Regions from separate parts of the Enterobacter sp. C4G1 genome, predicted to be linked through region 2. Evidence: predicted binding sites of a transcription regulator. Region 2 holds the regulator's gene; each other region holds the start of a gene.
What was found. Region 2 encodes PurR, which represses purine synthesis genes. Its sites were predicted from a motif close to CANGCAAACGTTTGCNTG; they were not measured.
Positions count from the first base shown of each region.

Region 1: the regulator PurR is predicted to act here: its motif matches at 4,089-4,106, upstream of gcvT (glycine cleavage system aminomethyltransferase GcvT).
Region 3: the regulator PurR is predicted to act here: its motif matches at 2,308-2,325, upstream of galS (HTH-type transcriptional regulator GalS).

Region 1 covers NZ_JBQVVV010000001.1:175,221-186,269, reverse strand. Annotated here, with positions in the region: gene ACT9TW_RS00880 (YecA/YgfB family protein) at 1-32, shown strand, start outside; gene pepP (Xaa-Pro aminopeptidase) at 64-1,377, shown strand; gene ubiH (2-octaprenyl-6-methoxyphenyl hydroxylase) at 1,374-2,552, shown strand; gene ubiI (FAD-dependent 2-octaprenylphenol hydroxylase) at 2,565-3,767, shown strand; gene gcvT (glycine cleavage system aminomethyltransferase GcvT) at 4,197-5,291, shown strand; gene gcvH (glycine cleavage system protein GcvH) at 5,315-5,704, shown strand; gene gcvP (aminomethyl-transferring glycine dehydrogenase) at 5,775-8,648, shown strand; gene ACT9TW_RS00845 (SDR family oxidoreductase) at 8,718-9,461, shown strand; gene ACT9TW_RS00840 (protein disulfide oxidoreductase) at 9,465-9,965, opposite strand; gene ACT9TW_RS00835 (DsbA family protein) at 9,955-10,557, opposite strand; gene ACT9TW_RS00830 (protein-disulfide reductase DsbD family protein) at 10,559-11,049, opposite strand, start outside.
Region 2 covers NZ_JBQVVV010000002.1:254,822-265,870, forward strand. Annotated here, with positions in the region: gene mdtK (MdtK family multidrug efflux MATE transporter) at 1-55, opposite strand, end outside; gene ACT9TW_RS15075 (riboflavin synthase subunit alpha) at 280-918, shown strand; gene cfa (cyclopropane fatty acyl phospholipid synthase) at 1,472-2,620, opposite strand; gene punC (purine nucleoside transporter PunC) at 2,922-4,121, opposite strand; gene punR (DNA-binding transcriptional activator PunR) at 4,236-5,147, shown strand; gene purR (HTH-type transcriptional repressor PurR) at 5,164-6,189, opposite strand; gene cydH (cytochrome bd-I oxidase subunit CydH) at 6,487-6,576, shown strand; gene ACT9TW_RS15105 (MFS transporter) at 6,741-7,907, shown strand; gene sodB (superoxide dismutase [Fe]) at 7,944-8,525, opposite strand; gene ACT9TW_RS15115 (C40 family peptidase) at 8,648-9,406, opposite strand; gene grxD (monothiol glutaredoxin 4) at 9,745-10,092, shown strand; gene rnt (ribonuclease T) at 10,166-10,825, opposite strand; gene gloA (lactoylglutathione lyase) at 10,922-11,049, opposite strand, start outside.
Region 3 covers NZ_JBQVVV010000002.1:1,438,488-1,449,536, reverse strand. Annotated here, with positions in the region: gene ACT9TW_RS20840 (YbfB/YjiJ family MFS transporter) at 1-329, shown strand, start outside; gene folE (GTP cyclohydrolase I FolE) at 434-1,102, shown strand; gene yeiB (DUF418 domain-containing protein YeiB) at 1,121-2,278, shown strand; gene galS (HTH-type transcriptional regulator GalS) at 2,434-3,456, shown strand; gene mglB (galactose/glucose ABC transporter substrate-binding protein MglB) at 3,751-4,749, shown strand; gene mglA (galactose/methyl galactoside ABC transporter ATP-binding protein MglA) at 4,829-6,349, shown strand; gene mglC (galactose/methyl galactoside ABC transporter permease MglC) at 6,365-7,375, shown strand; gene ACT9TW_RS20805 (glutamine synthetase family protein) at 7,422-8,810, opposite strand; gene sanA (outer membrane permeability protein SanA) at 8,931-9,650, opposite strand; gene cdd (cytidine deaminase) at 9,778-10,662, opposite strand; gene ACT9TW_RS20790 (CidB/LrgB family autolysis modulator) at 10,791-11,049, opposite strand, start outside.

The DNA.
Region 1 (11,049 bases), on a different contig from region 2:
CGCCGGAAGTGCGCAAGCCAACCTTACATTAAGAAAAATAACGCACAGGAGGGTGTCATGGTTATCTCGAATCAAGAGTATTCTCGCCGTCGTCAGGCTCTGCTGGCAAAAATGCAGCCAGGAAGCGCTGCGTTAATTTTTGCTGCGCCTGAAGTGACGCGCAGCGCCGACAGCGAATACCCCTATCGCCAGAGTAGCGATTTCTGGTACTTCACCGGGTTTAACGAGCCTGAAGCGGTACTGGTGCTGATAAAGAGCAATGACACCCACAACCACAGCGTGCTTTTCAACCGCGTGCGGGATTTAAACGCCGAAATCTGGTTTGGCCGTCGCTTAGGTCAGGAGGCCGCGCCTGCAAAGCTTGGTGTCGATCGCGCCCTGGCGTTTAGCGAAATCAACCAGCAGTTTTACCAGTTGCTTAACGGCCTGGACGTGCTGTACCACGCCCAGGGTGAATATGCCTGGGCCGATGAGATTGTCTTCAACGCGCTGGATAAGCTGCGTAAGGGTTCGCGCCAGAACTTAGCTGCGCCAGCTACGCTTACGGACTGGCGCCCGGTGGTCCACGAGATGCGTCTCTTCAAGTCTGAAGAAGAACTTGACGTGCTACGCCGTGCAGGTGAAATCAGCGCTCTGGCGCATACCCGCGCGATGGAGAAGTGCCGTCCCGGGATGTTTGAATACCAGCTCGAAGGCGAGATCCACCACGAATTTACCCGCCACGGCGCGCGCTATCCGTCCTACAACACCATTGTGGGTGGCGGGGAAAACGGCTGCATCCTGCACTACACCGAGAACGAAAGTGAACTGCGTAAGGGCGACCTGGTGCTGATTGACGCCGGTTGCGAATATCAGGGCTATGCAGGGGACATCACCCGTACTTTCCCGGTAAACGGCAAATTCACGCCTGCACAGCGTGCGATTTATGACATTGTTCTTGAATCACTGGAAACGGCGCTGACGCTCTATCGTCCGGGCACCTCGATTCAGGAAGTCACCGGTGCTGTCGTGCGGATAATGATTACCGGTCTGGTGCGTCTTGGCATCCTGAAAGGCGAAGTTGATACCCTGATCACCGAAAATGCCCATCGTCCGTACTTTATGCATGGCCTGAGTCACTGGCTGGGGCTGGATGTTCATGACGTGGGTGCCTATGGTTCTGAACGCTCGCGCGTGCTGGAACCAGGCATGGTATTAACCGTTGAACCCGGGCTGTACATCGCCCCGGACGCGGATGTCCCACCAGAGTACCGCGGGATTGGCATTCGTATTGAAGATGACATTGTCATCACCGAAACCGGCAATGAAAACCTGACTGCCTCTGTTGTGAAAAATGCCGACGACATTGAGGCGCTGATGGCAGCGGCACGCGTATGAGCGTGATTATCGTTGGCGGCGGCATGACAGGAGCCACGCTGGCTCTGGCAATATCTCATTTAACTCAGGGGCAGCTTCCGGTTCATCTGATTGAAGCTGTCGCACCTCAAACCACCGAACATCCTGGTTTTGATGCCCGCGCAATTGCGCTGGCACAAGGCACCTGCCAGCAGTTAGCGCGTATTGGTATCTGGCAGGCTATCGCCGACTGCGCGACTGCCATTGAAACAGTGCACGTCAGCGATCGCGGTCATGCGGGGTTTGTTACCCTTGATGCACAGGATTATCGTATCGACGCGCTGGGCCAGGTTGTTGAGCTGCATGACGTTGGGCTCCGCTTGTTCCGCTTGTTACAGGACGCACCCGGCGTGACGCTACACTGCCCGGCGCGCGTGGCAAGTTTTAGCCGCAGCGAAGATGCCGTTAACGTCACGCTCGACGATGGCACGACACTTGAAGGCAAGCTGCTGGTTGCGGCTGATGGTTCCCGTTCTGCGCTGGGCACACAGTGTGGCGTGGAATGGCGCACCCAGCCTTATGGGCAGGTGGCGGTCATTGCGAATGTCTCAACACAGAGCGAGCATCACGGGCGTGCGTTTGAGCGTTTTACGCAGCATGGCCCGCTGGCGATGCTACCCATGGCGGAGGACCGCTGTTCGCTGGTGTGGTGCCATCCGCAAGACAGGGCGGATGAAGTGCTGTCCTGGAGCGATGAGCGCTTTTGCACTGAGCTGCAAAAAGCCTTCGGCTGGCGGCTTGGGCGCATCACCCATGCGGGGAACCGATCTGTTTATCCGCTGTCGCTGACGACGGCGTCCCAGTCCATTTCCCATCGCGTTGCGCTGGTGGGGAATGCCGCGCAAACCCTGCACCCGATTGCGGGTCAGGGGTTTAATCTGGGCCTGCGCGATGTCATGAGCCTGGCGGAATCGCTGGCGCAGGCGTGGGGTGAACAAAAAGATTGTGGCGCATATTCGGTGCTTAGCCATTATCAGAAGCGCCGTCATGCCGATAAAGAAGCCACAATCGGCGTCACGGATGGCCTGGTGCATCTGTTTGCTAATCGCTGGGCACCGCTGGTTGCCGGGCGCAACCTCGGGCTGATGGCGATGGAATTATTTATCCCGGCACGTGATGTGCTGGCGCAGAGGACTCTTGGTTGGGTCGCTCGTTAAGGAGTTATCACCGTGCAGAATGTTGATGTCGCCATTGTCGGCGGCGGAATGGTCGGGCTGGCGCTGGCCTGTGGTTTACAGGGTAGCGGCCTGCGTGTGGCCGTGCTTGAGCAAAAACTGCCTCAGCCCGTTGCACAGGATGCGCCGCCAGAATTACGTGTGTCGGCCATCAATGCAGCCAGCGAAAAACTGCTGACTCACCTGGGCGTGTGGGCGGATATTGTCGCGCACCGCGCCAGTTGCTATCACGGAATGGAAGTGTGGGACAAAGACAGCTTTGGCCACATTGCTTTTGATGACGAAAGTATGGGGTACAGCCATCTGGGCCATATTATTGAGAATGCAGTTATCCACCACGCGCTGTGGCAAAAAGCCCAGCGCTGTAGCGATGTCACGCTTATGGCGCCCGCGCAAATCCAGCAGGTGGCCTGGGGCGAAAATGAGGCATTCATTACCCTGCAAAGCGGCGATATGCTCACCGCGCGGCTGGTAGTAGGGGCCGACGGCGCAAACTCCTGGTTGCGTAATAAAGCAGATATTCCGCTGACCTTCTGGGACTATCGTCATCACGCGCTTGTGGCCACGATCCGTACCGAAGAGCCACACGGCGGCGTGGCGCGTCAGATTTTCCATAATGACGGTATTCTGGCATTTCTGCCGCTTGCTGACCCGCACCTCTGTTCCATTGTCTGGTCGCTGGTGCCGGAAAAAGCCCAACGGATGCAGGAAGCCACGCCTGAAGAATTTAACCAGGCGCTGTGCGTTGCCTTTGATAATCGTCTGGGGTTGTGCACCCTTGAAAGCGAACGGCAGGTCTTCCCGCTTACCGGACGCTATGCACGTCAGTTCGCGGCGCACCGTCTGGCGCTGGTGGGTGATGCGGCGCATACCATTCATCCTCTGGCCGGGCAGGGGGTTAATCTGGGCTTTATGGATGCCGCTGAGCTGGTTGATGAGCTGCGTCGTTTGCACCGTGAAGGCAAAGATTTTGGTCAGCATTTATACCTTCGTCGCTACGAACGTAGCCGCAAGCACAGTGCCGCGATGATGCTGGCAGGAATGCAGGGCTTCCGCGAGCTGTTCGCAGGCGCAAACCCGGCCAAAAAACTGCTGCGTGATATTGGCCTGAAACTGGCCGACACCCTCCCAGGCGTAAAACCGCAACTCCTGCGTCAGGCGATGGGTCTTAACGATCTGCCGGACTGGCTACGCTAACTTAGATACCCGTCACACTTTATTTTCCCGGCCTCTGCGCCGGGGAAATTTCCTCGTTTGAAATATTCTAATTCCACGCCATTTTTCGCATTAGATTATCTAATCTTACGTTTTTTATGTTACGGAAATTCGGCCCATTTTTCCGCATGAAATATCACCATGTGCTAAATCATGTTGGCGTGACGTTAATTTTATGCGGGATTAATCGCATTTTTCCAGTGAATAACTCTGTGGGCTTTTTGGCGATTTTTAGTCATAAGCTAATGTGATGACCCGCTTTGCCTTATGGTTAATCACCGGTTTCGGTGGTAACTTCAGGTCAAAGAGAACGTTTGCGTCGACGTCCGTAAGGTGATGCCGACGCCGGGTTTCGTGGCGATTTTGGGCGCATGAAACGCAAGATAGCCCTGCTTATTCAACGAGGAAAAGATGGCTCAACAGACTCCTTTGTACGATCAACACGTGTTATGCGGCGCGCGCATGGTGGACTTCCATGGCTGGATGATGCCGCTGCACTACGGCTCACAGATTGATGAGCATCATGCGGTGCGCACCGATGCCGGCATGTTCGACGTGTCCCATATGACCATTGTCGACCTGCGCGGTAGCCGCACCCGGGAGTTTTTGCGTTATCTGCTGGCAAACGACGTCGCAAAACTAAAGACCCCAGGCAAAGCGCTCTACACCGGGATGCTCAATGCTTCCGGCGGTGTGATAGATGACCTGATTGTTTATTACTTCACTGAAGATTTCTTCCGCCTCGTTGTAAACTCCGCCACCCGCGAAAAAGACCTCTCCTGGATTTCCCAACACGCTGAACCTTTCTCTGTTGATATCACTGTTCGTGATGATCTGTCGTTGATCGCCGTACAGGGACCGAACGCACAGGCAAAAGCAGCTTCTCTGTTTAGCGATGAGCAACGTAAAGCGACTGAAGGGATGAAGCCGTTCTTCGGCGTGCAGGCAGGTGATCTGTTTATCGCGACCACCGGCTATACCGGTGAGGCGGGCTACGAAATTGCCATGCCGAATGAGAAAGCCGCCGATTTCTGGCGTGCGCTGGTAGAAGCGGGCGTTAAGCCGGCGGGTCTGGGTGCGCGCGATACGCTGCGTCTTGAAGCCGGGATGAACCTCTACGGGCAGGAAATGGATGAAAGTGTGTCTCCGCTGGCAGCCAACATGGGCTGGACCATTGCGTGGGAGCCCGCAGACCGTGAATTCATTGGTCGTGAAGCGCTGGAAATTCAGCGTGAACAAGGCACCGAACAGCTGGTCGGCCTGGTGATGACCGAAAAAGGCGTGCTGCGCGGCGAACTGCCGGTACGTTTCACTGATGCTAACGGCAATCACCGCGAAGGCATTATCACCAGCGGTACCTTCTCTCCGACTCTGGGCTACAGTATTGCACTGGCACGTGTACCGGCGGGAATTGGCGAAACGGCGATGGTGCAAATCCGCAACCGCGAAATGCCGGTCAATGTGACCAAACCGATTTTTGTTCGCGCCGGTAAGCCGGTCGCCTAATCATTTTTATCAGGAGAAATTCAATGAGCAATGTGCCAGCAGAACTGAAATACAGCAAAGAACACGAGTGGCTGCGCAAAGAGGCGGACGGCACTTACACCGTAGGGATCACCGAGCACGCGCAAGAGCTGCTGGGGGATATGGTGTTTGTTGATCTGCCAGAAGTGGGCGCGACCGTAGGCGCAGGTGACGATTGCGCGGTTGCGGAATCTGTTAAAGCGGCATCCGACATCTATGCACCTGTCAGCGGCGAAATCGTGGCCGTGAACGATGCACTGAGCGACTCCCCGGAGCTGGTGAACAGCGAACCATATGAAGGCGGCTGGATCTTTAAAATTAAAGCCAGCGACGAAGCGGAAGTTGCCGCCCTGCTGGATGCGACCGCGTACGAAGCCCTGTTAGAAGACGAGTAAGCCATTATCCCTCTCCCCAAAGGGGAGAGGGAGAAAACACATTCACTGCACGTTTCAGGAACCATCGCTCATGACACAGACTTTAAGCCAGCTTGAAAACCGTGGCGCTTTTATTGAACGTCACATTGGGCCGGATGCTCAGCAACAGCAGGAGATGCTGAACACGGTTGGCGCGGATTCATTAAACGCACTGATCGGCCAGATAGTGCCAAAAGACATCCAGCTTGCAACACCGCCGCAGGTAGGTGAAGCCACCACAGAATTCGCCGCACTGGCGGAGCTGAAGGCCATTGCCGGCCTGAACAAGCGCTACAAGTCTTACATTGGCATGGGCTATACCAACGTGCAGTTACCGCCGGTTATCCTGCGCAATATGCTGGAAAACCCAGGCTGGTACACCGCTTACACCCCTTATCAGCCTGAAGTGTCTCAGGGCCGTCTGGAAGCGCTGCTGAACTTCCAGCAGGTCACGCTGGATCTGACTGGCCTGGATATCGCTTCCGCGTCTCTGTTGGATGAAGCGACCGCTGCGGCAGAAGCCATGGCGATGGCCAAACGTGTCAGCAAGCTCAAAAATGCCAACCGCTTCTTCGTGGCGGCAGACGTTCACCCGCAAACACTGGACGTGGTACGCACCCGTGCGGAAACCTTCGGTTTTGACGTGATTGTTGATGATGCAGACAAAGTGCTGGATCATCAGGACGTCTTCGGTGTGCTGCTGCAACAGGTAGGCACTACCGGTGAAGTTCACGACTACAGCCCGCTAATTGCCGAGTTAAAAACCCGCAAAGTGGTAGTGAGCGTCGCCGCTGATTTTATGGCGCTGGTATTGCTGACAGCACCGGGCAAACAGGGCGCGGATATTGTGTTCGGCTCTGCACAACGCTTTGGCGTACCGATGGGCTACGGTGGCCCGCACGCGGCATTCTTCGCCGCGAAAGATGAATTCAAACGCTCTATGCCTGGCCGTATTATCGGGGTGTCGAAAGATGCTGCTGGTAACACTGCACTGCGTATGGCGATGCAGACTCGTGAGCAGCACATCCGCCGCGAGAAAGCGAACTCTAACATTTGTACCTCGCAGGTCTTGCTGGCAAACATTGCCAGCCTGTATGCCGTCTTCCACGGCCCGGCTGGCCTGAAGCGCATTGCTGACCGTATCCACCGCCTGGCGGATATTCTGGCCTGCGGCCTGCAGCAAAAAGGCCTCAAGCTGCGCCACGCTCACTACTTTGACACCCTGTGTGTTGAAGTGGCAGACAAAGCGGCCGTTCTCGCGCGTGCTGATGCAGCAGAAATTAACCTGCGCAGCGATATTCACAACGCGGTGGGCATTACGCTGGATGAAAGCACCGCGCGTGAAGATATCCTGAACCTGTTTAACGTGCTGCTTGGTGACGCGCACGGCCTGGATGTTGACTCACTGGATAAAGACGTGGCCCATGACAGCCGTTCCATCCAGCCATCCATGCTGCGTGACGATGCCATCCTGGCGCACCCGGTGTTCAATCGCTATCACAGCGAAACCGAGATGATGCGTTATATGCACTCTCTGGAACGCAAAGATCTGGCGCTCAATCAGGCGATGATCCCGCTGGGCTCTTGCACCATGAAGCTGAACGCTGCGGCTGAGATGATCCCAATCACCTGGCCTGAGTTCTCTGAGCTGCACCCGTTCTGCCCGCCAGAGCAGGCAGAAGGTTATCACCTGATGATCAACCAGCTTTCTGACTGGCTGGTGAAACTGACCGGTTACGATGCACTCTGTATGCAGCCTAACTCCGGCGCACAGGGTGAATATGCAGGTCTGCTGGCGATCCGCCACTATCACGAAAGCCGCAACGAAGGGCATCGCGATATCTGCCTGATCCCAAGCTCTGCTCACGGTACTAACCCGGCATCTGCACAGATGGCAGGGATGGAAGTGGTCGTTGTGGCTTGCGATAAGAACGGTAACATCGACCTGGCTGACCTGCGTGCGAAAGCAGAACAGGCGGGCGATAAGCTCTCCTGCATCATGGTGACTTACCCGTCCACCCACGGCGTGTACGAAGAGACTATCCGTGAAGTGTGCGAAGTGGTGCATCAGTTTGGCGGCCAGGTATACCTCGATGGTGCCAACATGAACGCCCAGGTTGGCATTACCTCTCCGGGCTTTATCGGCGCTGATGTGTCGCACCTGAACCTGCACAAAACCTTCTGCATTCCACACGGCGGTGGCGGCCCGGGTATGGGTCCAATCGGTGTGAAAGCGCATCTGGCACCGTTTGTTCCTGGCCACAGCGTTGTGCAGATTGAAGGCATGTTGACCCGTCAGGGTGCGGTATCTGCGGCACCGTTTGGTAGCGCCTCTATCCTGCCTATCAGCTGGATGTATATCCGCATGATGGGTGCGGAAGGGCTGAAGCAGGCAAGCCAGGTGGCTATTCTGAATGCCAACTACATTGCGACTCGCCTGAAGTCTGCCTTCCCGGTGCTCTATACCGGCCGCGATGGCCGCGTGGCGCACGAATGTATTCTGGATATTCGTCCGCTGAAAGAGCAAAGCGGCATCAGCGAACTGGATATCGCCAAGCGTCTGATCGACTACGGATTCCACGCCCCAACCATGTCGTTCCCGGTAGCGGGTACGCTGATGGTGGAGCCAACGGAATCCGAGAGCAAAGCTGAGCTGGACCGCTTTATTGATGCGATGCTGGCGATCCGCATGGAGATCGATCGCGTGCTGGACGGCGAATGGACGCTGGAAGACAACCCACTGGTTCACGCGCCACACACTCAGCACGAGCTGGTGGCAGAGTGGAACCACAGCTACACCCGTGAGCTGGCCGTCTTCCCGGCTGGCGTGGCGAACAAATACTGGCCGACCGTGAAGCGTCTTGATGACGTTTACGGTGACCGTAATCTGTTCTGCTCCTGCGTGCCGATGAGCGAATACCAGTAACAGTCCTGGTGTAGTAACGTAGGCCGGGTAAGCGTTAGCGCTACCCGGCTTTTTTATTGGGAGAAGAGAATGGGAATTGCACTTGTGACCGGTGCCAGCCGCGGAATTGGTAAAGCCACCGCGCTACAGCTGGCAGGCGAAGGCTACACCGTTGCGGTGAACTATCACCGCAACATCAAGGCGGCAACCGATGTCATCAGGACGATTGTTGATATGGGCGGTAAAGCCTTTGCCGTGCGTGCGGATATCAGCGATGAAGCGCAGGTGCTGGCGATGTTCGAAAGCCTCGACCGGGAAGGCGAGCCGCTGACCGCGCTGGTCAACAACGCCGGGATCCTTTTCGAGCAATCCACCATCGAAAACCTGTCTGCCGAGCGTATCAACCGCGTGCTGGCCACGAATGTGACGGGCTATTTTCTCTGTTGTCGCGAAGCGGTAAAACGCATGTCGCATAAGCATGGTGGCCAGGGCGGGGCCATTGTGAATGTCTCTTCGGCGGCGTCACGCTTAGGCGCGCCGGGCGAATATGTAGACTATGCCGCTTCCAAAGGTGCGGTAGATTCGCTGACCACCGGGTTAGCACTGGAGGTGGCCGCGCAGGGTATTCGCGTCAACTGCGTGCGTCCCGGGCTGATTTACACCGATATTCACGCCTCGGGCGGTGAGCCGGGGCGTGTGGATAGGGTCAAGTCTATGCTGCCAATGCAGCGCGGCGGCCAGCCGGAAGAAGTCGCTCAGGCCATTGCCTGGTTGCTGAGCGACAAAGCGTCCTATGTGACCGGCAGTTTCCTGGAACTTGCTGGCGGAAAGTAAAACCTACGATGCCAGCCACAGTCTCAGGCGCATGCCCCAACTGCTGGTCCAGCCGGTGGTGATCGACTTCACCTCACCGTGAGAAATGACCACCATCGTCGGCGTTACCTGAACGTCCCACTGACGCGCCAGCTCTCCGCTGGCGTCATTGACCGTCGGTAGCGTCATCTTCTTCTTCGCAAGCCACGTTTCCAGCATGGCGTTATCGCCAGAGCGCAACGCAACGGATATCACGTTGCCACCCTCTGCGGCGAGCGTCGCCACCGAGGGGGTGGTGTAACGACACACGCCACACCAGGTCGCCCAGATGTAGACCAGCAGCGGCCGATCCCTGCTCATGGCGGCAAGATCAACGGGCTCACCGTCGAGGGTTTGCAGCGCCGTCGCGGTGAAATTCTGCGGCAGCGCAGGCTGGCGGAAATAGTCCACCGCGATGCTCACGACAACGCCAATCGTCAGCCATAGCGCCAGCTCGCGCAGTAAGCGCGTGAGTTTACTTGCCACGGGCGGATGGCAGCTGTGCTTTCACCAGCTCCTCCAGATCGTCATAGGGGATCGCACCTGCAACCATTTGGTCGCCGATGATAGTCGCCGGAGTACCCTGGATATTCAGCACCTGCGACAAAATCAGGTTCATTTTCAGCGAGTCCATGGTTTTTTCATCCGTCGTGATGTTGTCAGTGCCGGTTTTCACCCGTGCCGCTGCGATGCTGGCATCATCGTGATAGCCCTTTTTCATCATCAAACGCTGGTGCAGTGGCCAGAACATTTCGGGCTGCTGACGCCATGTAGAGAGCGCTGCTTTAGCGGCATTCACCGAGCTTTGTCCCTTGAACGGCAGCAGCTTGATGATCAGCTGCACGTCGGGGTTATCGCGCACGATTTTCTCCAGCATGGGGTCGAACTGCTTGCAGTAAGGACAGTTGTAGTCGGTGAACGAGACAATGGTCAGCTTTGGCTCTTTGGCACCGGTTCGCGGGCTGTAGGGGTCGTTAAACAGCAGTTCTGCCAGCTGGTCATCAGACGATTTTTCAGACGGTGCAGCGACGCTGAACGTTGATAAAGACAGCAGCAGTAAAGCAACAATGGCTCTCATGTTATTTTCCTTTCGCATTGGACAGGGTGGTTAACACCGCTTCGCGGCTCAATAGCGCAGGCAGCACGTGGCCCTGCGGCAGTCCTGGTCCGTAAATCTGGTTAAACGGCACGGCGGCGCTGCCGCGCGTGGTTAAGAACTGGCTAATGCTGGCGGAGGGGCGGCTCCAGTCTCCGCGCAGGGCGACGATATCCGGTGCTGAAAGCGCGTCCTGTACGTCGTCGCGAAGCAACACGTTGTATTTATTGGCTTTACAGGTCACGCACCAGTCGGCGGTCACGTCGACGAAGACGCGCTTGTTCTCCGCCAGCGCGCGGGCAATAGCCTGTTCGCTAAGCGGCTGCCAGTTCACCCGGTCGCGACGGGGGTTCTCTCCACCGGAGCCGGTCACAAACGCGACAGCACCTGCAGCCACAATGGCTAATGCTCCGGCGCGCAGTGCCGTTTGCCAGCGGTAGCGCCAGGCCGTCGCCAGCAGCAGAAAGATGATCA
Region 2 (11,049 bases):
TCACTGGTATCGCCAGTGCCAACAACTGACGCGCTTCATTCATGTACTTCTGCACGTGAACACCTTTGTATTGTAGTTATTTGAGAGACTAAAAAAGCCGCCGTTACTGGCAGCAAGAAGAAAATGCAGGGGGATGGCAGCTATTGTAGCGGGCTTTAACTAATTATCTAGTGAAAAAATAGCCAGAAAATGCGCTCCACTGGCAACCTGTTTTTCCAACTGTTATTGTGGTGGGATTAAACGGTGTCAGCACCGTCCGAAGAAACAGGAGTTGTAAGCATGTTTACTGGTATTGTTCAGGGCACGGCTAAACTGGTGTCCATTGATGAAAAACCCAATTTCCGCACCCATGTTGTCGAGCTGCCGGAATATATGCTCGACGGCCTGGAAACCGGGGCGTCGGTTGCGCATAACGGCTGCTGCCTGACGGTCACTGAAATAAACGGCAACCACATCAGCTTTGATTTAATGAAAGAAACACTGCGCATCACTAATCTGGGTGAACTGGTGGTTGGCGATAGCGTCAACGTCGAGCGTGCGGCGAAGTTCAGCGATGAGATCGGCGGGCATTTGATGTCTGGCCATATCATGACGACAGCTGAAGTTGCGAAAATCCTGACCTCTGAAAATAACCGCCAAATCTGGTTTAAAGTGCAGGATACGACATTAATGAAATACATCCTTTACAAAGGATATATTGGCATTGATGGTATTAGCCTGACGGTAGGTGAAGTGACGCCAACGCGTTTTTGCGTGCATTTAATTCCTGAAACATTACAGCGCACCACGCTGGGCGCTAAAAAACTGGGGCATCGCGTGAATATTGAAATAGATCCGCAAACGCAGGCGGTTGTGGATACCGTTGAGCGCGTGCTGGCGGCAAAAGAAGCCGCAGTAATAAAATCAGAAGAAGAATAAAAAATAACCCCGGCTATCCGTAATGCTTGTCAGTTAAGCTCGGTGCAGGGTTCCGTTCACCTTAATACCCGCAGAAAATAATTCGTTCAGAACACGTGAACGGGATAAGGGGGCCACCGCGGCCCCCTTATCAATCCCCGCGGCCCGCAAAGAAATCGGTGCTTCGCACTGCGCTCACCTCCCGACCGTTTGCCTGCGGTCGGCTCGACTCGACATCCTGTCTCATTTCGCCTCTGGCCGCCATCCCTGGCGTCCAGCCCTTGTCATCCGGCCTCCGGTTCGCCGATTTCTGCGGGACTCAACATCCGTGCCACTTTCAGGCCGCAGAGAAGGTTGAGGGAGCGTGAGTCCGGCTGAAAATCGCCGAAGCGGCGATTTTCTTTGCCGGGAGCCGGGATTGCTAAGGGGGCGGCGACCCCCTTAGCACGTTCACCACAGCGGATTAGGCAGGTAGCAGGAGAGTCTGAGTGAACGGAACGATGCCACTAAAATAACAGAGTGGCTTAATATCGCTTAACTGACTGGTATAACCCCGGATATCCGGGGTTATTTTTTAGCGGGCGACCCGCAAACCATGTTCAACACCATGACTGAAAACCACCTGCCATAGCTGTATATCACGCGCCCTGAATGCACCCGCGCAGGCGTTCAGGTAATATATGAACATCCGTTTGAATCGTTCGGAATAGTTGTCGGCAATCTCTGGCCAGGCATCGAGAAAACGCGACTGCCATGCCATCAACGTGGTGTCGTAATCTGCGCCAAAGTTATGCCAGTCCTCCACAATAAAGTGGGGTTCGCTGGCGTTCGCTATCTGGCGAACCGACGGTAAACAGCCATTCGGAAAGATGTATTTATTGATCCATGGATCAACACTATGGTCGGTCTTTTTCGAACCAATGGTGTGAAGCAGGAAGATACCATCCGGTTTCAGATTACGGTCTGCTACCGAAAAATAGGTTCTGTAGTTTTTAGGCCCAACGTGCTCGAACATCCCGACAGAGACAATGCGGTCGAACTGATCGTGTAGCTCGCGGTAATCCTGGAGCAGAATATTGACGTCCAGGTCGTGACACCGCTCCTGCGCCATTTTCTGCTGTTCTGCAGAGATGGTCACACCTACCACGCTGACACCGTAGTTTTTCGCCATATAGTATGCAAGACCACCCCAGCCGCAGCCGATATCCAGCACGCGCATCCCCGGCTGTAACTGCAATTTCTCGCAGATCAGACGCAGTTTCGCCTGCTGGGCCTCTTCAAGCGTCGAGGCCTCTTTCCAGTAGGCACAAGAGTATTGCATGTAGGGATCAAGCATCCGGCTAAAGAGGTCATTACCTAGATCGTAATGCTCTTTACCCACGATCCATGCCCGTTTTTTGCTTTGCAGGTTGAACAAGCGGGCAGCAGCGACACGCAGGGTATCCTTCACATTACGGGGAAGCTGACTCTCCAGCCCGGCGCGTAAAACGCTTGAGAAAAAGATATCCAGCCGCTCGCATTCCCACCAGCCATCCATATAACTTTCACCCAGTCCTAACGATCCCTCCTGCAATACACGCTTGAAAAAATCGGGATGTTTGATTTGGGGATCGGATGGGGAAGGCCCGTTGATAGTGATGCCTGCACGACCCAATAGTTCAGTGACGATCCGGGACCAGTTGTCGTCCGGAACGCTGACTTCTTCTATACACGATGAACTCATAGCTTCTCCATCACCTTGCTGTGATCAGAACCTTCAAACAGCGTAGACGCTTTTTTTGGTTTGTGAGAAATCTCACGGTATTACGCCCCGTGAGGCTAGTATCCGACGTAGAACAGAGGAAGGGAGATAACCCTTGCCGAAAGGCCTTCCATGGTAAAACGGGAGCACTCCGGCTCCCGTTAACACTTAATATTTATCGTATTTAATCGAACCAAATTTAGTATAGGCCTCAAAATTTGGTGATTCAATAGAAAATTCTTAGCAACCTAATCACTGAAATGTAACATAATTGCTGGTGCGATTATGCGTGCGATGTTTCAGCCTGGGCTGCCGTATTATCCTCACGGTGTGCCGATGACTGCATCTGATAGCCGATGCCAGCAAGTGCAACGGTAACCAGCATCACGCTGGTGGTGGTGAGCAGTGGTGTTGCAATCAGTGCCGATACCACCAGGCTTGCCAGGAAGCACAGCCCCAGTTGCAGTGTGTTCTGCAAGGCTGCCGCACGGCCCGTTGCCTGTGGGAACGGCCGTAAAGCCTGCGCCACCACAATCGGGTAAATGGCACCGTTAGCAATTGCCATCACACAGAATGGAATCAGGATTTCCGCCAGACCAGCCCCCGGAATAAAGCCGACGGCCCAGGTACCAATAACGCTTAAAGCGTACAGCGCCAGCAGCCAGGGTAACATCTGCTGCCCCTGCCATTTTTGCAGCGCCGCACGGCAACCGTAACCGCCCACCAGGAAGGCGATAGTCTGTGGAACATAGCTCAGGCCGATGGCCGCCGGGCTGTACCCCATATCGTGCAGAATAAAGGGTGAGCCGGTCAGCCATGCAAAGAAGCTGGCTGAACAGGCGGCGTAGATAAGCACGTTGCCGCGGTACGCTTTGGTGCGCAGCAAAGAGGTAAAGGTAGTTGGCTTCGCTTCCGGATGTGTCTCTTTTTTATGCGCAGGTTTCAGGGCGAATGCGGGCAGCATCAGCACCAGAGTGATGGCAAACAGGGTGGCGAAAATCGCCTGCCAGTCGAAATGCGCCAGGATCCAACTGCCCAGCAGTGGTGCAAGCGCGGGAGAGAGGCCTACCAGCGGCATAATAGTGGCAAAAATTCGATTGGTCCGTGAAGCCGGATAGTAATCCGTCACCAGCGCCTGCCAGGTGACCGCTGCGGCACAAACGCCGACGGCCTGAACAAAACGCAGCACCAGTAACCAGGTCGCATCGCGTACCCACAACATCCCAAGACAGCCTACGGCAAAAATTGCCAGACCCAGTAACAGCACTGGTTTACGACCAAAACGGTCGGAGAGCGGCCCCCACAGCAGCTGTGCAAAGGCAAAACCGGCGAGGAACAAACTCAGGCTGGCGCTAATGGCCGCGGCAGGCGTTTGCAAATCTTCCTGCATTGCAGCGAATGCGGGTAAGTACATATCGGTAGCTAAAAAGCCCAGCACGCTTAAGCCGCCGAGCCAGACTAAAAAACCTTTCCTGGGTTGCATTGTTTTATTCTCCTTAAGGAGGCAGGGTACGTTGGCGCAGAGTGTAGGGAGTGCAAAGCGGCTTGTGAAACGCTAATATTTGGCGGGTGCATTCAAATTTTTTGCAGGCAGAAAATGTGGTCAGATTATTCTCTTGAAGTTGTGGATGCTGTCGCCCGTAACGGCAGCTTCAGCGGAGCCGCGCAGGAACTACACCGCGTCCCCTCGGCCATTAGCTACACGGTGCGTCAGCTTGAGGAGTGGCTGGCCGTTCCGCTGTTTGAACGCCGCCATCGCGACGTGGAGTTAACGCCTGCCGGGGCGTGGTTTTTGAAAGAAGGGCGTTCTGTTATCAAAAAAATGCAGATCACTCGTGAACAGTGTCAGCAGATTGCTAATGGCTGGCGAGGTCATCTTTCTATTGCGGTGGATAACATCGTAAAACCCGAACGTACCCGGCAGATGATTGTCGATTTTTATCGCCACTTCTCCGATGTCGAGCTGCGGGTATCGCAGGAAGTCTTTAACGGTGTCTGGGATGCGCTGGCAGATGGCAGGGCTGAGATGGCGATCGGCGCAACACAGGCCATACCCGTTGGGGGACGTTACGCATTTCGCGATATGGGAATGTTAAGCTGGAAATGCGTGGTGGCAAGCGATCACCCGCTGGCGGCAATGGCAGGGCCGTTAAGCGATGATACCCTGCGTAACTGGCCATCGCTGGTACTGGAAGATACGTCACGCTCGTTACCCAAGCGTGTGACCTGGCTTCTGGATAACCAGCGACGGGTGATTGCGCCCGACTGGGAATCCTCCGCGACCTGCCTTTCTGCCGGGTTGTGTGTGGCAATGGTGCCGGTCCATTTTGCCAGACCACGAATCGATGCCGGGGAGTGGGTTGCCCTTGAGCTTGAAAACCCATTCCCGGACGCGGCCTGTTGTCTGACCTGGCAGCAAAGTGACGTATCGCCCGCGATGGCCTGGCTGCTGGATTACCTGGGGGACAGTGAAACGCTGAACAGGGAGTGGTTACGGGAGCCAGATTAACTGGCTCCGTGCACGATTAACGGCGGTAGTCGCGGAAAGGACCGTCCGCCACGGAGCGACGTTCGATAAGACGCGGGTGGACTTCAATTGACTGCGACTCTTCACGTTTGTTAACGATCCTGTCCATCAGCATGTTGAAGGCTGTTTCACCCAGAGAATCTTTCGGTTGATGAATAGTGGTCAGCGCCGGGGTGAAGAAACGCGCGTTGCGCACGTTGTCATACCCGATCACAGAAATATCCTGCGGTACGCGCAGACCCAGCTCATCGGCAGCACAAAGCGCACCCATCGCCATAATATCGCCACCGCAGAAGACAGCAGTCGGACGATGCGGCTGGGAGACAATTTGCTGCATTGCGCGGTAACCGGATTCAGGCTCAAAGTCACCCTGAACAATCCAGTTTTCTGGAACGGTGATCAGTGCTTCTTCCATGGCTTTCATAAATCCGGCCAGACGGCCTGCACCGGTGTTGCGCTCCAGTGGACCTGGAATCACGCCAATCTCGCGGTGACCCCGTTCTACCAGATAACGACCGGCCATGTAACCGCCTTCAAAGGCGTTATCGATTACTGAGTCAGTAAAATCGGCATGCGCTTCACCCCAGTCCATCACCACCATTGGGATGTGACGGTACTCTTCCAGCATGGAGAGCACAGAATCCGGGTATTCGGAACACATGACCAGCAGGCCATCCACGCGTTTTTGCGCCATCATAGACAGATAAGCGCGCTGTTTCTCATGGTTGTTCCACGCGTTACCCAGGATCAGGGTATAGCCTTTCTGGAAGCAGTTTTTCTCGACCGCCTCGATTATCTCTGCGAAATATGCAGCTTCGCTGCTGGTGGCCAGCAAACCAATGGATTTGGTGTGATTAACTTTAAGGCTACGTGCGACCGCGCTTGGCGAATAGTGCAGTTCTTTGATCGCCGCCCAGACGGCATTACGCGTCTCTTCCGCTACAAAACGGGTTTTGTTAATTACATGTGATACGGTTGTAGTGGAAACGTTTGCGCGTTTTGCCACGTCTTTAATTGTTGCCATTAAATGTCACTCCAGACCATATCCTAAGCTCCTGAAAAACTTGAAGGTAAACGTTTGCCTTCTCTCACCCTTATCACGCAATCTGGAATTGCGACACGCCGGGAAAACGACACAGGACGTCAGGAGGGGGTCAATGGCCGGTACGCTAATAAATTTAGCGTGGAATTTTGTCCTATCTTGATGAAAAGGGGAAGAGCAAAAGTGGATATCAGTTTAAATCCAGGAAGATTTTTGACGTAAACTGTGTAAAAATGAGCAAGCTCACTTTTCGTAAGGTGATTAAAAGGAGAAAAATTGATGAGTACCGATCTTAAGTTTTCGCTGACGACCACCGTTATCGTGCTGGGTTTGATAGTTGCTGCATCGTTTACGGCTATTCTGCACTGATTCAGACGGGGGGAGAGCGTTCTCCCTCCGGATTTCCTTTTATTGTTACTTCTCCGGCAATAATCTTTTGCCAAATTGTTAACTTCTCATTTTTTGTGATTGGTGTCATGCTTTTGACTTCTTTGTTCTGTGTCGTGGTACGACACGGCATCCGGAGTTGACTCATGAAAATCAATTTTCCTCTGCTGGCCCTGGCGATTGGCGCTTTTGGGATTGGCACCACCGAATTTTCCCCGATGGGGTTATTGCCTGTTATCGCCCGGGGTGTAGACGTCTCTATCCCGGCGGCCGGTATGCTGATTAGCGCCTACGCGATTGGCGTGATGGTAGGGGCACCGTTAATGACGTTGCTGCTTTCACACCGTGCGCGCCGTAATGCGCTGATTTTCCTGATGGCTATTTTTACCCTTGGGAATGTACTTTCCGCGCTTTCACCGGATTACACCACGCTGATGTTGTCACGTATCCTGACTAGCCTTAACCACGGTGCCTTCTTCGGACTGGGATCGGTTGTTGCAGCAAGCGTTGTACCTAAACATAAGCAGGCCAGCGCCGTGGCAACCATGTTTATGGGTCTGACCATTGCCAACATCGGCGGTGTACCTGCGGCCACGTGGCTGGGTGAAGCGATCGGCTGGCGTATGTCGTTCCTGGCAACCGCTGCACTGGGCGTGATTGCTATGGTCGCACTGTTCTTCTCGTTGCCAAAAGGCAGCGCAGGCGAACGCCCTGATGTACGCAAAGAGCTGTCCGTGCTGGTTCGTCCTCAGGTATTGTCTGCACTGCTGACCACCGTGCTGGGGGCTGGGGCGATGTTCACGCTCTATACCTATATTTCGCCCGTGCTGCACGACATTACTCATGCCACGCCGGTCTTTATTACCGCGATGCTGGTGCTGATTGGCGTAGGGTTCTCTATCGGTAACTACCTGGGCGGTAAGCTGGCAGACCGTTCCGTGAGTGGCACGCTGAAAGGCTTCTTAACGCTGCTGATTGCCATCATGGTGGCCATTCCGTGGCTGGCGCGTAACGAATTTGGTGCAGCCATTGCGATGGTGGTATGGGGTGCGGCGACCTTTGCCGTGGTTCCGCCGTTGCAGATGCGGGTAATGCGTGTGGCGCATGAAGCGCCAGGACTCTCTTCATCCGTGAATATTGGTGCGTTTAACCTGGGTAATGCACTGGGCGCTGCGGCCGGTGGTGCGGTGATTTCGGGTGGCCTGGGGTACAGCTTTGTGCCGGTAATGGGGGCGATTATTGCGGCTCTGGGGTTACTGCTGGTACTGATGTCGGGTCGTAAACAGCCAGAAACGGCCTGCGCGGCTGAATAATCATAACGCAGAAGAGCGAACCCTTCTGCGTGTCTCTTACGCTGCGAGGTTCTTCGCAACAAATTCCCAGTTAACCAGCGCCCAGAAATGCTCCAGGTAGTTCGGGCGTGCGTTACGGTAATCGATGTAGTAAGCATGTTCCCACACATCGACGGTCATCAGCGGGGTTGCGCTGGTGGTCAGCGGTGTACCCGCGTTGGATGTTGATACGATAGCCAGTTTGCCATCGGCTTCTTTCACAAGCCAGGTCCAGCCAGAACCAAAGTTTTTAATTGCTGCGTCAGTGAATTTCGCTTTGAAATCAGCAAAGCTGCCGAACGCGGCATTGATGGTTGCGGCCAGTTCACCGGTGGGTTCTCCGCCTGCATTAGGTGCCAGGCAGTGCCAGTAAAACGTGTGGTTCCAGACCTGAGCGGCGTTGTTAAACACGCCAGCTTCTGAGCTACGCACGATCTCTTCCAGCGTTTTGCCTTCAAAGTCAGTGCCTTTGATCAGGTTGTTCAGGTTGGTGACATACGTCTGGTGATGTTTGCCGTAGTGATATTCCAGGGTTTCCACGGAAATGTGTGGAGCCAGGGCGTCTTTTGCATACGGTAGTGCAGGTAATTCGAACGACATTGCTTCTCTCCTTATTATTTTTTACGTTGCCAATAACCATAAAGACAACAGGGATAGAGTAGCAAATTGAAAGGGTATGCAAAAGAGGAACTTACCCCGCCGCAGACGCGGCAGGGCAGGGATTAACGGATGGTTTTCGGGGTCATCACACGGCGTGCGCCAACGTAGTGGCGTACCCAGTAATCTTCACTCAGAGAGGTAATTTGAATGTCCTGGCCGCTACGTGGTGACTGGATGAATTTCCCGTTGCCCACGTAAACACCCACGTGGTCGGCCATGCCGCGACCCTGAGTGCGGAAGAAAACCAGATCGCCGCTTTCCAGTTCACCACGATCGACCGGTGAAGCATCGCGCAGGTGATACATTTCGTTCGCAGTACGCGGAATACGGAATTTCACCAGATCTTTGTAGGCGTAGTACACCAGACCACTGCAATCGAAACCGGTACGGGGTGAGGTTCCGCCCCAGCGATAAGGCTTGCCAATTTGTCCCATCAGCTTGTTCATCGCGGTTTTTTGCGCTTTCTGGACGCGTACCTTATGGACTTCCGCTACTTTCGTGACTTTGACGCACTTCGCTTTGTGACCTTTGCGGGCAGTGCATTTTTCGGTAACGAGATTAGCGGCAGTTTGCTGGGCTTTGCGCGAAGTGGTGTGAGTGGTTTTAGCTTTGCTGGAGGCAGTACGTTTAGTCTGTGTGGTAGTTTTTTTCTTTTCGTTCTTACTGGTGGTTTTTTTCTTACGTTCTGTGACTTTAGCCAGGTGCGTTTTTTGTACAGCAGAATGCCGCGCCTGCTGGGAGGCGTTAGCCACTGGCGTGAAAGAGAGTGTTGTAAACAATAAAGCACAGAGCGTGATCGAGATTTTATTTATCCGCGCCACTGGCCAGTCCCCTGGTAAATGCAGGTCATCAATCATACCCGCGTGTGATTTTCAAAACCCGTCGATTCTAATCTATAAAAACCCGAGAAGTTAATAGCATTTTTCAATCTAAAATTGTGTTTCGTTAGCAAGTGCAAAAAAAAACATCAATCTGTAGCACTATTGCTTACTCCTTAAGCAAAACCTTATCTGCAGTAGGGTTAAGCTACATTTGGAATGCAACTTATGCCGGTAACGTTTAAAATATATAGACGTGAAAAAAATGTTATTTTCCGATGCCGCTCTGAACCGCTACAATGTCAGACGAATGCCGTAACAGAAGTTAAAGGAAGCAAGACATGAGCACCACTATTGAAAAAATCCAGCACCAGATTGCTGAAAACCCAATTCTCCTGTACATGAAAGGTTCTCCGAAACTGCCAAGCTGCGGTTTCTCCGCACAAGCAGTTCAGGCGCTGTCTGCCTGTGGCGAGCGCTTTGCTTACGTTGATATCCTGCAAAACCCGGACATTCGCGCTGAGCTGCCAAAATACGCTAACTGGCCGACCTTCCCGCAGCTGTGGGTTGATGGCGAGCTGGTTGGCGGTTGTGACATCCTGATCGAAATGTATCAGCGTGGCGAACTGCAACAGCTGATCAAAGAAACTGCTGCTAAGTACAAAACTGAAGAACCAGACGCAGAGTAAGTTATCTGCGAAAATAAAAAAGCGACCTGTCGAGGTCGCTTTTTTTTGTCGGGTGGCGCTGCGCTTACCCGACCTACGATTGAATATCTGCCTCATCGCCCATCGGTAGCGGCCAACCGCCAAGACGTTTCCAGCGGTTCACAATTTCACAGAACAACTCAGCCGTGCGTTCGGTGTCATATAACGCGGAATGCGCCTGAGTCCCGTCAAACGCAATCCCTGCTGTAATGCAGGCTTTGGATAATACCGTTTGTCCCAGCGCCAGACCGCTCAGCGCAGCGGTGTCGAAGGTAACAAACGGGTGGAAAGGGTTGCGCTTGAGCGAAGCGCGTTCGGCTGCCGCCATCATAAAGCTGTGATCGAAGGTGGCGTTATGCGCCACCATGATCGCGCGGCTGCAATCATTGTCCTTCATGCCTTTGCGCACCATTTTGAAAATGGCGTGCAGTGCATCGTATTCGCTTACGGCGCCACGCAGCGGGTTATGCGGGTCAATGCCGTTAAAGGCCAGTGCTTCTGGCTGTAAGTTGGCGCCCTCAAACGGGTCAACATGGAAATGCAGCGTGGTGTCCGGTGAAATCCAGCCCTGTTCATCCATCTTCAGCGTGATGGCGGCAATTTCAAGCAGCGCATCGGTTTTAGCGTTAAATCCGGCTGTTTCTACATCAATGACAACGGGATAAAAACCACGAAAACGGTCGCACAGACCGGTAAATTGAGCGTTATCGGACATCAGGGTCTCTTACATGGGGAAAAAAGCAGTGCGCATTATGGCAAATTTTAAGAGGGGATGCAGTAAAACTACGGGCGCATATTGCGCCCTGCGGGATCAGTTGCCCAGACCGCGACCAGCGTCTTTGGCTTCAATCAGCTCGATTTTGTAACCATCTGGATCTTCAACAAAAGCGATAACCGTGGTGCCACCTTTGACCGGGCCCGCTTCACGGGTCACGTTAC
Region 3 (11,049 bases), 1.2 Mb from region 2:
AGGGTTTCGGCGTGCTGGCTGCCTGGCTTGTGCCGGGCATCATGGGCTTTTTGCTGGGCGGATTACTGGTAGGCGGTGGGTTCCTGTGCGCTGTTCAGCTTTCTCTGTTGTATGGCCGGGAACTGGCGCCTCAGCATACGCGCTATATGGCAGGGTTGCTCACCACGGGCTATGCTGTTGGACAACTCGTTGGCCCCGTGACCTCGGCATTATCTACCTGGTTTTTGCATCAGCTGGAGCCTGCGTTAGGGCTTGCGGGTATTGCACTGTTTATCGGCGGTGCGCTAGTCTGGAACCGCAAGGCCGAAAGGCAACAGCAATTGCAATAATTATCGTCGTGAATACTGGATTATGTGCGCCGCCTCACGCACAATGAGCGCACACTTTTGCCACAACGAGGGCAGAAGACAGCCACACCTGCGGGAGAAAATAAATGTCATCACTCAGTAAAGAAGCTGCCCTGGTTCATGAAGCCCTGCTTGCGCGCGGCCTTGAAACGCCTCTGCGTCCACCCGTTCAGGAGATGGACAATGAAACACGTAAACGTCTGATTTCCGGCCATATGACCGAGATTATGCAACTGCTGAATCTCGATCTGAGCGATGACAGCCTGATGGAAACCCCTCACCGCATCGCGAAAATGTATGTCGATGAGATTTTCTCAGGCCTGGACTACGCTAACTTCCCGAAAATCACCGTTATCGAAAATAAGATGAAGGTTGATGAGATGGTAACGGTTCGCGACATTACGCTGACCAGCACCTGCGAGCATCACTTCGTCACTATCGACGGTAAAGCCACCGTGGCTTACATTCCGAAAGATACGGTTATTGGTCTGTCGAAAATCAACCGTATCGTGCGCTTCTTTGCGCAGCGCCCGCAGGTACAGGAACGTCTGACGCAACAGATCCTGACTGCGCTGCAAACATTGCTGGGAACCAATAACGTGGCGGTGTCTATTGATGCGGTTCACTATTGTGTGAAAGCGCGCGGCGTTCGTGATGCGACCAGTGCGACCACCACTACGTCTCTGGGCGGCCTGTTTAAATCCAGCCAGAACACTCGCCAGGAGTTCCTGCGCGCGGTACGTCACCACAACTAATCAGGCAGGGCAGGGTACATGGAGCGAAATGTCACGCTCGATTTTGTTCGCGGCGTCGCCATTCTCGGTATCCTGCTGCTTAATATCAGCGCCTTTGGTTTGCCAAAGGCCGCTTATCTCAACCCGGCGTGGTACGGTGACATCACCCGTAGCGATGCCTGGACATGGGCCTTTCTCGATCTTTTCGCCCAGGTTAAATTCCTCACCCTCTTCGCGCTGTTGTTTGGTGCCGGGCTTCAGTTGCTGTTAAAGCGCGGTACGCGCTGGATACAGTCTCGTCTGACTCTGTTAGTGATTCTTGGTTTTATCCACGGCCTGCTTTTCTGGGACGGCGATATTCTGCTGGCTTATGGATTAGTCGGTTTAATCTGCTGGCGACTGATCCGCGATGCGCACAGTGTGAAAAGCCTCTTTAACACCGGCGTTATGCTGTATCTCATGGGCATCGGTGTGCTGATACTGCTGGGGATGATTTCAGGTGACGCTACCAACCGTTCGTGGATCCCGGATGCGGCGAACCTCCAGTATGAACAGTTCTGGAAGCTGAAAGGTGGCGTGGAAGCAATAAGCAACCGTGCAGATATGCTCGGTGACAATCTTCTGGCGCTGGGGGCGCAGTATGGCTGGCAGCTGGCGGGAATGATGCTGATGGGCGCCTCGCTGATGCGAACGGGCTGGCTGAAAGGCGAATTCAGCCTTCGCCATTATCGTTGTGTCGGGGCCGGGCTGGTTGCGGTTGGTGTGCTGATTAATGTTCCGGCAATCGTGATGCAGTGGCATCTTGACTGGAATTACCGCTGGTGTGCCTTCCTGCTTCAGGTGCCACGCGAGCTTGGCGCACCGTTCCAGACCATTGGCTATGCGGCGCTGATTTATGGCTTCTGGCCGCAGCTGTGTCGCTTCTGGTTAGTCAGTGCCGTTGCCTGTGTCGGGCGAATGGCACTGAGCAATTACTTACTGCAAACGTTGATTTGCACCACGCTTTTCTATCGTTTTGGTCTGTTTATGAAATTCGACCGACTCGAACTGCTGGCGTTTGTTATTCCGGTCTGGGTCATCAATGTGGCGTTTTCGGTTATCTGGCTGCGTTATTTCCGCCAGGGACCGCTGGAATGGCTATGGCGGCAATTAACCGCACATGCTTCGGGTGTATCATTGAGTAATACATCCAGATAACGATCTGGATCACAATCATTAACAAAACGGATGTAAACGTTTTCATCTGTGTGAGCTTCTTCACGTAGTCCCCTTTCTCTCGCTGCCAAAATAGCCACCTTGCTTAACACAGGGGGTGTCTGTGAGTTGCTGCAATCCTATTAAGGATGGTGAATATGATCACCATTCGTGACGTCGCCCGCCAGGCGGGCGTTTCTGTTGCTACTGTCTCGCGCGTGCTGAACAACAGCGCGCTAGTCAGCCCTGAAACCCGTGAAGCCGTGATGAAAGCCGTCACGCAACTGGGATACAGGCCGAATGCCAATGCCCAGGCGTTAGCCACCCAGGTAAGTGACACCATTGGTGTGGTGGTGATGGATGTATCGGACTCATTCTTTGGCGCACTGGTCAAAGCGGTCGATGTTGTCGCCCAGCAGCACCAGAAGTATGTGCTGATTGGCAATAGCTATCATGAAGCTGAAAAAGAGCGCCATGCGATTGAGGTTCTGATTCGCCAGCGATGTAACGCATTGATTGTTCACTCAAAGGCCTTGAGTAACGAGGAGCTGGCAGGGTTTATGGAACAAATCCCTGGCATGGTGCTGATCAACCGAATTGTGCCGGGTTACGCCCACCGTTGTGTCGGGCTGGATAACGTCAGCGGTGCCATGATGGCCACGCGGATGCTGATTAACAATGGCCATCAGCGCATCGGCTTTCTGGCGTCCAGCCATCATATTGAAGACGATGCTATGCGCCGCGAAGGGTGGCAGAGGGCGCTAAAAGAGCACGGCATTACGCCTCTGGAAAGCTGGGTGGGCACGGGCTCGCCGGATATGCAGGGTGGGGAAGCGGCGATGGTCGAACTGCTGGGGCGCAATCTTCACCTTTCTGCTGTCTTTACCTACAACGATAACATGGCCGCGGGTGCACTTACAGCGCTGAAAGACAACGGAATTGCGGTGCCACAGCATTTGTCGCTGATTGGTTTTGATGATATCCCGATTGCGCGTTACACCGATCCGCAGCTGACCACGGTGCGATATCCGATTGCTTCAATGGCAAAACTGGCGACTGAGTTGGCGTTACAAGGCGCGGCAGGGCAGTTGGATCCGGGAGCAACACACTGTTTCATGCCGACTTTAGTGCGTCGCCATTCGGTATCTATTCGGCAAACTGTGGTTCCGATCACTAACTGATTACGTAGGTCGATGTAACCGTTTTCAATCTGTGAGTAAATTCACAGTATCTTAACAAGGCGCTTACTATGATGTCAGCGTTTTAGGAGCTGAAACGCTATGTAACGGTGATTAATCACTTTCACTATAGCCAAAGTGCCGCAAACAACCAATAAAACGCATTTCTGGAGCGTTACCGAACACGGAAGATAGAAATTTTATAAGTGAACTTCGGCTGTCAGTAACGTTTTTTTAACACCTGCCCGCCGACCGTTATTCACAAGAACTACCCTGCATAAAAAAACCGGAGATACCATGAATAAGAAGGTGTTGACTCTGTCTGCTGTTATGGCAAGTATGCTTTTTGGTGCAACAGCGCACGCTGCGGATACCCGTATTGGTGTGACAATCTATAAATACGACGACAACTTCATGTCTGTTGTTCGTAAAGCTATCGAGAAAGATGCTAAAGCAGCGCCAGACGTTCAGCTGCTGATGAATGACTCCCAGAACGACCAGTCCAAGCAGAATGATCAGATCGACGTACTGCTGGCGAAAGGCGTGAAAGCACTGGCAATCAACCTGGTTGACCCAGCTGCGGCAGGCACAGTTATCGAGAAAGCGCGTGGCCAGAATGTGCCAATCGTTTTCTTCAACAAAGAACCTTCTCGTAAAGCGCTGGACAGCTATGACAAAGCGTTTTACGTGGGTACTGACTCTAAAGAGTCCGGTATTATCCAGGGCGATCTGATTGCTAAACACTGGGCGGCAAACCCTAACTGGGACCTGAACAAAGATGGTCAGATCCAGTTCGTTCTGCTGAAAGGCGAACCAGGCCACCCGGATGCTGAAGCACGTACCACTTACGTTATCAAAGAACTGAACGACAAAGGCCTGAAAACTCAGCAGCTGGCGTTAGATACCGCAATGTGGGATACCGCTCAGGCGAAAGATAAGATGGACGCGTGGCTGTCTGGCCCGAATGCTAACAAAATCGAAGTGGTTATCGCCAACAACGATGCGATGGCAATGGGTGCAGTAGAAGCGCTTAAAGCACACAACAAATCTTCCATTCCTGTGTTCGGTGTGGATGCTCTGCCAGAAGCACTGGCGCTGGTTAAATCTGGCGCAATGGCCGGTACCGTTCTGAACGATGCCAACAACCAGGCGAAAGCCAGCTTCGATCTGGCGAAAAACCTGGCCGAAGGTAAAGGTGCAGCTGATGGCACCAACTGGAAGATTGAAAACAAAATCGTTCGCGTTCCATACGTGGGCGTAGACCAGTCCAACCTGGCTGAGTTTATCGGTAAATAAGTCATTAGTACTGTCTCCACTGGGCGCAATTCGTTGCGCCCTTTTATAACGCGATATGCGAGGCCAACAAGGTATAATTATGGTCAGCACAAATACTCAGTCGTCCGGTGAATACTTGTTGGAAATGACCGGTGTCAACAAGTCTTTTCCCGGTGTTAAGGCACTCGATAATGTTAATTTAAAAGTTCGTCCTCACTCTATTCATGCCTTAATGGGTGAAAACGGTGCGGGGAAATCAACATTGTTAAAATGTCTTTTTGGGATCTATCAAAAAGATTCTGGCAGCATTCTTTTTCAGGGGAAAGAGATCGATTTCCATTCAGCTAAAGAAGCACTGGAAAACGGTATCTCGATGGTTCACCAGGAATTGAACCTGGTACTGCAACGTTCAGTTATGGATAATATGTGGTTGGGTCGTTATCCAACCAAAGGTGTGTTTGTCGATCAGGATAAAATGTATCGCGACACCAAAGCCATTTTCGATGAACTGGATATTGATATCGATCCGCGCGCCCGCGTCGGTACATTATCGGTATCCCAGATGCAGATGATCGAAATTGCAAAAGCGTTCTCCTATGATGCAAAAATCGTCATCATGGATGAACCAACATCGTCATTAACGGAAAAAGAGGTTAACCACCTTTTTACCATTATTCGTAAACTCAAAGATCGCGGCTGCGGTATTGTCTATATCTCGCACAAAATGGAAGAGATCTTCCAGTTGTGCGATGAAATCACCATCCTGCGTGACGGTCAGTGGATTGCCACTCAGCCGCTCGAAGGCCTGGACATGGACAAGATCATTGCCATGATGGTTGGCCGCTCGCTGAACCAGCGCTTCCCGGACCGTGAGAACAAACCGGGTGAAGTGATCCTTGAGGTGCGTAACCTGACCTCGCTGCGTCAGCCGTCCATTCGCGATGTCTCATTCGACCTGCATAAAGGCGAAATTCTGGGGATCGCAGGGCTGGTCGGTGCCAAACGTACCGATATCGTGGAAACCCTGTTTGGTATTCGCGAAAAAGCCGACGGCACTATTACGCTGCACGGTAAAAAAATTAACAACCACAACGCTAACGAAGCCATTAACCATGGTTTTGCGCTGGTGACAGAAGAACGTCGTTCTACCGGTATTTACGCTTATCTGGATATTAACTTTAACTCGTTAATTTCGAATATTCGTAATTATAAGAACAAAGTCGGTCTGCTGGATAATTCCCGTATGAAGAGTGATACCCAGTGGGTTATTGACTCCATGCGTGTTAAAACGCCAGGCCACCGTACACAAATCGGCTCTCTGTCAGGTGGTAACCAGCAGAAAGTGATTATCGGTCGTTGGTTATTAACCCAGCCAGAAATTCTGATGCTGGATGAACCAACCCGCGGTATCGATGTGGGTGCAAAGTTTGAGATTTATCAGCTGATTGCTGAGCTGGCTAAAAAGAATAAAGGGATCATTATCATTTCTTCCGAAATGCCGGAATTGTTAGGGATCACAGATCGTATTCTGGTTATGAGCAATGGTCTCGTTGCCGGTATTGTTGACACCAAAACGACAACGCAAAACGAAATTCTCCGTCTTGCGTCTTTGCACCTTTAAGATCAGGGGCTCCTCATGAGTGCGTTAAATAAAAAAAGTTTTCTCACTTATCTGAAAGACGGCGGTATTTACGTTGTTCTTTTAGTGTTACTGGCCATTATCATTTTCCAGGACCCTACGTTCTTAAGCCTGCTGAACTTGAGTAACATTCTGACCCAGTCTTCCGTGCGTATTATTATTGCACTCGGCGTGGCAGGTCTGATTGTGACCCAGGGTACTGACCTTTCCGCAGGGCGTCAGGTTGGCCTTGCCGCGGTTATCGCCGCCACCATGTTGCAGTCGATGGAAAACGCCAACAAAGTGTTCCCGGAAATGGCAACCATGCCAATTTTCGTGGTGATCCTGATTGTGTGTGTCATCGGTGCAATCATTGGCCTGATTAACGGCATCATCATCGCTTACCTGAACGTAACGCCATTCATCACCACCTTAGGTACGATGATCATCGTTTACGGTATCAACTCCCTGTATTACGACTTCGTGGGTGCGTCCCCAATTTCAGGCTTCGACAGCGGCTTCTCGACCTTTACGCAAGGGTTTATCGCGCTGGGCAGCTTCCGCCTGTCTTATATCACCTTCTATGCACTGATTGCGGTGGCCTTCGTCTGGGTTCTGTGGAACAAAACCCGTTTCGGTAAGAACATCTTCGCAATCGGTGGTAACCCTGAAGCGGCGAAAGTATCTGGCGTAAACGTGGCTCTGAACCTGCTGATGATTTATGCCCTGTCTGGTGTGTTCTACGCCTTCGGCGGGATGCTGGAAGCAGGTCGTATCGGTTCTGCAACCAACAACCTCGGCTTCATGTACGAACTGGATGCGATTGCAGCGTGCGTGGTCGGCGGCGTTTCCTTCAGCGGCGGCGTAGGTACGGTGCTCGGCGTGGTAACCGGTGTAATTATCTTCACCGTTATCAACTACGGTCTGACCTACATCGGCGTGAACCCGTACTGGCAGTACATCATCAAAGGCGCAATCATCATCTTCGCGGTTGCGCTGGATTCACTGAAATACGCCCGTAAGAAATAAAGACACCTTGCATTATCAGGCCCGCTCTTTGAGCGGGCTTTTTATTTCACGCAAGCGTCAATTCTTGCTCGGTGACGATACGTTCAAACCCTTCGAGCTCAGAAAGTTTGCAGGCAATCCACTGCTGTGAAAAGGCCTCGCCCAGGCTATCAATGAGATATTGGTTGCCGGAAAATGCCTCGATAGCTTGCTGCTGGAAAAGCGGCAGTACAGGTTCATCATGTTGCGTCTCTTGTAAATCTTGCTCATCGACGTTTTCTAGTCCATACAACATACCGGTCAGGATGGTAGCGACCACCAGATAGGGGTTGGCATCTGCGCCGGCCAACCGATACTCAATACGACGATTGCCTTCGTCCGAGCAGGGTATGCGTAGCGCGGCGGAGCGGGTGTTATAGCCCCAGGAATTGAACAACGGCTCGGTCAGGTTTTTACGCAAACGGCGGAAGCCGTTAACGCCCGGAGCAAGAATGGCAATGGATGCGGGCATCAGCGCCAGCTGGCCCGCGATACATAAGCGCATCATGCCATTGAGTTCCTCGGCGGGTGAGGCAAACACGTTTTCGCCGTGAATATTATTCAGACTGAAATGGAAATGCAGACCACTACCGGACTGAAGGCTAAAGGGTTTAGCCATAAAGCTGGCCTGAAGACCGTTTTTGTCGGCGACAAAGCGGGTCAAACGGCGTAACGCCAGCACGTTATCGCACGTCTCAACCACCCGATGACTGTGCCTGAGGTTCAGTTCGAACTGGCCGGATTCAGCCTCAGCTACGATCCCGGTGAGTGGGATATGCTGGCAATGTGCCAGCTGTTCCAGCTCATCAAACAGTGCCGCGTGTGCCGCTGAGGTGTCCATATGAAAGCAGCCCTGATTTTGCGGATCCTGAGCGCCTTTCCCCGTCAGATAGAACTCAACTTCCGGCGCAATCACCGGGAAAAGCCCATGCTGGTGGAAGCGTTCAAGGACATTCTGCAATATCACGCGGGGTTCAAACGGACAGTCTTCCCCGTTAGCGTCTTTCATCGTCAGGAGGATCTGCGCGCTGTGCTGCGGATCGTGCAAAGAAGGGCGTAGGGAGCCGGCGACCGGAAGGCATAGCCGGTCTGGCTCATCATGAAGAGGTGCGGAAATCTTCCCTTTCTGATCCATCGAATAGACCGAGAGGGGGAAATAGCAGCCGTTTTCGAGACTCAGCATGTTATCCACTGAAAGCCGCTTACCGCGCATAATGCCATTGATATCGTTCAGGTAAACGTCAATGTGTTTTGTCTGCGGGTAACGCTCCAGATAATCCGCCACTTCCACCGAAAACGTGTGCTTCATGGCAGCCATTTTCTCATCGAAATAGAGGCCGGAATTATGGGGCCCCGGAAGAGATAAGCCCGGAAAGTTGAAGTAGTGGCGGATATTTTTCAGGAAAAAAGCGTTCATTATTGAGTTCATAGTCATTCTTCAATGAAGCCGTAACGGCAGTGAACTCAGCTTAAAAGGGCGGGTGTAAAGGAGGGATAAAAAGAGTGGCTGGTGTCGTAAAGAAAGAATAAAAGAGGGCTATTTTTTCTCTTTTTTCTGCATATCCAGCAATTGCTCAGGTGTCACCGCCGGGTAACCTTGCGCATCTTCGGGGACTTCGTGCATCGCCGGGATCGGCACCAGCGGGCCTAAGAAGCGCGGTTCACGTTTGAATATGTACAGGTCGGCCAGCGCGCCAAAACGGGCTCCAAACTCACGTACGCGTACGCTAAGCATGTCTTTAGGTGATGGCACGGCGTAACACTGGGCCTGAATACCCATATGCAGCGCGATAAACAGCGCCCGTTCGCAGTGGAAACGCTGGGTGATGATGATGAAGTCGTTAGTGTCGAACACCTTGCGAGTCCGCACGATAGAGTCGAGGGTACGGAAACCGGCATAGTCGAGCACGATATCGGCCGGATCGACGCCTGCGGCAATCAAATCCTTACGCATCGTTACCGGCTCGTTATAGCTTTGCAGTGCGTTATCACCGCTGAGCAGCAGGTAATTCACCTTGCCGCTGTTGTAGGCGTTAAGCGCGCCCTGAATACGGTAACGGTAATACTGATTGATAACGCCAGTGCGATAGTACTTGGCGGTGCCGAGCACCACGCCAACCTGGCGGTAAGGGAGGTCTTGCAGGTCATCAAAGATGTAGGGGGCGGTTTTCCAGCTCATCCAGCGGTCGAGGCCAAGCGCAGTCAACAGCAGTATGCCGACCAGGACAGACAGGCTGTAAAAAACGCGCTTTAACATGCAGATGGCTCGTTCCGAAGATGGGATTTCACTCAGGCTACTTTACCCGTCCGGTAAGAGCAAGAAACAGCGATTCAACTGAGGGGTTTTTCATCAGATATGCGGGCATTTCTGCCCGCACTCAGTATTACGCAAGCAGTACACGATCAATGGTGGTACAGCCGAGCGCTTTCAGCGTGGCGGCGGTCGCATCCCACTGGATCAGCGGTGCATCGGCAATTTCTGCCAGAATCGCGCGCTGGATATCAGGGTAATCGTATCCGTTCAGGTTCAGCAGGTTCAGTGCGCCTTGCAGAGGCGGCAGCGTTGGGTTGAATGCCGCATTTTCAGCGTAACTGCCGCTAAAGATGCGGCCATCACGGCACTGAAGCGCCACACCGCTTGGTGATTTGCTGTATGGGGTATGGCTTTTATTTGCAGCAGCAATTGCCGCTTCACTCAGCGCGTCACCGGAAAGCGCAAAGCCATGATCCTGCTCGTCCATCAGCAGTGTTTTGATATCGAGATCTTTTGGACCGAAGGCGTCTGGCAGGTAATCTCCCAGGGTGTGCGGTGCACGGCCTGGCAGGTTGATACGCAGTTGCAGCCCGCTGTTCAGTTCATTCATAAACTGGCGACAGTGACCACACGGGGTGTAGTTTACGGTAATGGCACTCAGCGCTGTTTCACCACGAAGCCAGGCGTGGCTGATGGCACTCTGCTCTGCATGAACCGTTTGCTGCATGGTCGCGCCGAGGAATTCCATATTCCCGCCGAAATACCAGGTTCCGCTCACGCCGCGAGCAATGGCACCAACGTTGAAGTGGGAGAGATCGGCGCGGGCACAGGCGGCAGCCAGCGGCAACAGTGCGAAAGCCAGCGCGTCTTCGTCCAGCCCCGTCGCCTGTTTAAGCGTCGTGACGTGCTCTGCCGTCAGCAGGGCGGGGAAATGCTCATCCGCCAGAACCGGGGCCAGGGCTGACTGCAAATTCTCTGCAAGCTGGGCGAAAGCGGCTTGAAAACGTGGATGCATGGCGATGCCTCATAAAGGTTAATGGATCGGTAGTGTACGGAGCCGTCAGGGCTTAATATGTGATCCAATTCTCATTATGTATGCAACTTATGAAAACAAAATGAAATTTGCGCGACGCATCGCAAATTTTACCCCACAACGGCCAGAATAATCGGGAACAGGAATGGCGCAATCAGGGAGGTCATGATCCCGCAGATCACCAGCGCCAGCGAGCTAAATGCACCTTCCTGATAATCCATCTCAGCGCAGCGCGCGGTGCCCAGGGCGTGTGAGGCGGTACCCATCGCCAGGCCACGGGCGGCCTTAGTCCGGATTTTCATGAGATTCAGCAGAGTATGGCCAAATACCGCACCCAGAATACCGACAAAAATGACGCACATGGCGCTG